DNA from 2 places in the Streptomyces sp. NPDC026062 genome. Region 2 is predicted to be linked to the other one. Evidence: predicted binding sites of a transcription regulator. Region 2 holds the regulator's gene; the other holds the start of a gene.

What was found. Region 2 encodes HrcA, which represses chaperone genes, less so after heat shock. Its sites were predicted from a motif close to TTNGCACTCNGNNNNNCNGAGTGCNAA; they were not measured.
Region 1: a site for HrcA is predicted at 1,102-1,128, ahead of groES (co-chaperone GroES). Genes of this name have one in related genera too.

What each region holds. Positions count from the first base shown of each region.
Region 1 is NZ_JBVHOQ010000022.1:97,868-100,063, forward strand. Features, by position in the region: gene groL (chaperonin GroEL) at 1-541, opposite strand, end outside; gene groES (co-chaperone GroES) at 644-952, opposite strand; gene ACZ4LX_RS21135 (hypothetical protein) at 1,217-1,540, opposite strand; gene ACZ4LX_RS21140 (polysaccharide deacetylase family protein) at 1,537-2,196, opposite strand, start outside.
Region 2 is NZ_JBVHOQ010000016.1:13,235-15,430, reverse strand. Features, by position in the region: gene dnaJ (molecular chaperone DnaJ) at 1-360, opposite strand, end outside; gene hrcA (heat-inducible transcriptional repressor HrcA) at 361-1,377, opposite strand; gene ACZ4LX_RS16565 (MBL fold metallo-hydrolase) at 1,563-2,196, shown strand, end outside.

The DNA of each region.
Region 1 (2,196 bases), on a different contig from region 2:
AGGTGTTGGACTCCTCGACGGTGATGACACCGTCCTTGCCGACCTTGTCCATCGCGTCCGCGATGAGCTCGCCGACCTGGGCGTCCTGCGCGGAGAGCGCGGCCACGGCGCCGATGTCGGACTTGTCCTCGATCGGACGGGCGGTCGCGAGGAGCTCCTCGGACACGGCCTTGACCGCGGCGTCGATGCCCTTCTTCAGGGCGGCCGGGGACGCGCCCGCGGCCACGTTGCGCAGACCCTCGCGGACGAGCGCCTGGGCCAGGACGGTGGCGGTGGTCGTACCGTCACCCGCTACGTCGTTGGTCTTGGTCGCCACCTCCTTCACCAGCTGGGCACCGAGGTTCTCGTACGGGTCGTCCAGCTCGACCTCGCGCGCGATGGTGACACCGTCGTTGGTGATGGTGGGCGCACCGAACTTCTTGTCGATGACGACGTTGCGGCCCTTGGGGCCGATCGTCACCTTCACCGTGTCGGCAAGCTTGTTGACGCCGCGCTCGAGGGCGCGACGGGCGTCCTCGTCGAACTTCAGGATCTTCGCCATGGAGCTGAACTGTCCTCTCAAAACAAGAACTGCGCCCCTGCCGCCCGGCTAGTTATCTCGCAGGGGACCAGGGGCGCAGAACAGAAGCAAACGTTGAGTGAATTACTTCTCGATGATCGCGAGCACGTCGCGAGCCGAGAGGACGAGGTACTCCTCGCCGTTGTACTTCACCTCGGTGCCGCCGTACTTGCTGTACAGCACGACATCGCCGGTCTTGACGTCGAGCGGAAGGCGCTCGCCGTTCTCGAAGCGGCCCGGGCCCACGGCCAGGACGACGCCCTCCTGGGGCTTCTCCTTGGCAGTGTCCGGAATGACCAGGCCGGAGGCCGTGGTCTGCTCGGCGTCGAGCGGCTGGACCACAATGCGGTCCTCGAGCGGCTTGATCGCAACCTTGGTGCTGGTCGACACGATCCGGTCTCCCCCTTCGGAGATCTCACGGGGTTATCAGTCTTGGGGTGGCGACCAGATGGGCCCGTCGTCGCGGGTGCCGGACCTGCCGGTCGCACAGTACTGCTGGCACTCTCCAGTGGGGAGTGCCAACACTGAGACTATGGCCGCGATTAGCACTCGGTCAAGCGGAGTGCCAATTCACGCCCCTCGTGGCGGACAGGCGTCCACCACGGGACCGGCGCCGGTTCCGGGAGAACGCCGCAAGCCCCCGAACCGTTCCGCAGGTCAGGTGCGCCGGCACCCCGCGTCGGCGACCGCCCGGTCGCGCGGCCCCGGCCGCCCCGGCCACCACCGCACCGGCGTCCGCACTCTGGCTCCCCCGGCCACCAGGCGGCCGCAGGCGACGACGACCATCGCCCCCGGCGCCCCGTGATCACCGCGCACCTCGGCGGGCCGCACGCCGGGGGCCCTCGGTGACGGATGCACCCGCTGCGCCGCCTTCCGGCCCAGCCGCTCGATCGGGTCCACCGACTGCGCGCAGCCGGTGGTGGCGGTCAGGAGCGCACCGGCGGTCAGCAGTCCGGCCAGCAGCCGGTGCGCCCTGCTCATACGTAGTCCTCCAGCCGTGCCACCGCGTATCCCTTGTCCGTGACGACCTTCATGACGGACCGGATCAGGTCGGGCATGCTGCCCTTCCAGTCCTTCTTGCCCCGGAAGTGCGTGAGGATGATGTCGCCGGGGTGCAGGTCCTGGTCCTCCTCCCGCCACTCCATGTGGTCGGGGAACGCCTCCGCGGCCCAGAGCGGCACGGCCGTGACGCCGCAGGACTTGGCGATCCGCAGGGTGTCGCCGTTGTAGTTGCCGTACGGCGGCCGGAAGAGCCGGGGGCGCTCGCCGTACTGCTTCTCCAGGATGTCCTGCTGGTCGCAGATCTCCCGCTTCTGCTCGGCAGGGGAGAGTCCGGGCAGGTAGCGGTGGTTCAGTGTGTGGTTGCCGATGACGACGCCCCGGGCCTGGGCGTCCTTGAAGTACGCGTAGTCGTCGCGCACCAGGTAGTCGCTGAGGAAGGCGCTGTACGGGATGTTCAGCTCCGACATCATCCGCAGCAGCTCGGGGTCCTTGTCGTCCCCGTCGTCCATCGTCAGGAAGACGATCTTCTCCTTGGTGGGGACCGTGGTGAAGACCGGCGGCAGCGACGCGTCGCCGCCCTCGACCTCGAAGCCCTCGCGGGTGGTGAGGCGCGGTTTCGCGGCGGGCGGCACCGG
Region 2 (2,196 bases):
CAGCCGGATCATGGCGTCCTGGCCGCGACGGGTGCGCGAACGGGGTCCGCGCTGCGACGCCGTACCGAAGAACGCGTCCATGATGTCGGAGAAGTTGCCGAAGCCACCCTGTCCGAATCCGCCCGCGCCACCGCCTCCGGAGGCGGACAGCGGGTCGCCGCCGAGGTCGTAGACCTGCTTCTTCTGAGCGTCCGACAACACCTCGTAAGCGGCGTTGATCTCCTTGAACCGCTCCTGGGTCTTCGGATCGGGGTTCACATCCGGGTGCAGCTCGCGGGCGAGCCTCCGGAATGCCTTCTTGATCTCGTCCTGCGAAGCGTCGCGGCGCACGCCGAGTACGGCGTAGTAGTCCGTGGCCACTTACGACTCCGCCAGGATCTGTCCGACGTAACGTGCCACTGCGCGTACCGCTCCCATCGTTCCGGGGTAGTCCATGCGGGTCGGTCCGACCACGCCGAGTTTGGCGACTGCCTCGTCGCCCGAACCGTAGCCGACCGCGACGACGGACGTGGAGTTGAGCCCCTCGTGGGCGTTCTCGTGCCCGATACGTACGGTCATGCCCGAGTCCTTGGCCTCGCCGAGCAGCTTCAGCAGCACGACCTGTTCCTCCAATGCCTCCAGCACCGGCCGGATCATCACAGGGAAGTCGTGCCCGAAGCGGGTCAGGTTGGAGGTGCCGCCGATCATCAGCCGCTCCTCCGTCTCCTCGACGAGGCATTCGAGGAGGACCGAGAGCACGGTGGACACGGTTCCCCGGTCCTCGCACTCGAAGGATTCCGGCAGGTCCTGCACCAGCTGCGGGACGTCAGCGAAACGGCGTCCCACGACCCTGCTGTTGAGCCGGGCCCGCAGATCGGCGAGAGAGGTCTCGCCGAACGGCGCGGGACAGTCGACCAGCCGCTGTTCGACCCGGCCGGTGTCCGTGATCAGCACGAGCATCAGCCGGGCGGGGGCCAGGGAGAGCAGTTCCACATGCCGCACCGTCGAGCGGGTCAGCGAGGGGTACTGCACGACGGCGACCTGCCGGGTCAGCTGCGCGAGCAGCCGTACGGTACGGCCCACGACATCGTCGAGGTCGACCGCGCCGTCGAGGAAATTCTGAATGGCACGGCGCTCCGGCGACGACAGGGGCTTGACGCCCGCGAGCTTGTCGACGAAGAGCCGGTAACCCTTGTCCGTCGGGATGCGTCCCGCGCTGGTGTGCGGCTGGGCGATGAAGCCCTCGTCCTCCAGCACCGCCATGTCATTGCGGACGGTGGCCGGGGAGACCCCCAGCTTGTGCCGCTCCGTGAGCGCCTTGGAGCCGACGGGCTCCTCGGTGCCGACATAGTCCTGGACGATGGCGCGCAGCACTTCGAGTCTGCGTTCGCTGAGCATCGCGCACACCTCCAGCTGTGTACCTCAGTGGTTCTCGGGCCGTTTCCGGGGCTTCTCCTGGCACTCTGTGTGTACGAGTGCCAGCAATCCCCCGGCCAGTGTACGGCGACGGGGTGGCCCCCTAGCAAGGGCGACCGGCCACGCTACCGCGAGACCGCGCAGGTCGTTGCCGATAGCGTCGTCGTATGGATGCCTCTTGGGAAGAGTTCGGCTGGGAGCGGCTCGGACACGGAGCAGGCCGGCGACGCCTTCCGGTGTGGGACGCGACGGTCGCCCTGGTGGCCGGGGCGGACGGGGTGCTGCTCTGCGACACAGGATCGTCACTCTCCGAAGCCGCCGAGGTGCGCCGCCAGACCGAGGCACTGCTGGGCCGGAGGGTGACGCATATCGCACTCAGCCACCCCCATTTCGATCATGTGCTGGGTACGGCGGCCTTCGCAGGGGCACAGGTGTACGGCGCTGCGGGCATGGTGGACGCGCTGCGGAAAGGGGCCGACGAACTGCACGCCGACGCGGTCCGCCAGGGCCTGCCCGAGCACGACGCGGCCGAGTCGGCGGACGTGCTGGTGGCGCCCGGTCACGAGGTGCACGCCGAATGGACGCTCGATCTGGGCGGCGGGCGCGAGGTGCTGCTCGTGAACGCGGGTCCCGCACACAGCGGTCACGATCTGGCGGTGCTGGTGCCCGGCGTCCCCGGCTCGCCGCCGATCGTGTTCTGCGGCGACCTGGTCGAGGAGTCCGGTGAACCGCAGGCGGGCCCGGACGCGTTCCCCGAGCGCTGGCCGGCGGCGCTGGACCGGCTGCTGGAACTGGGCGGCG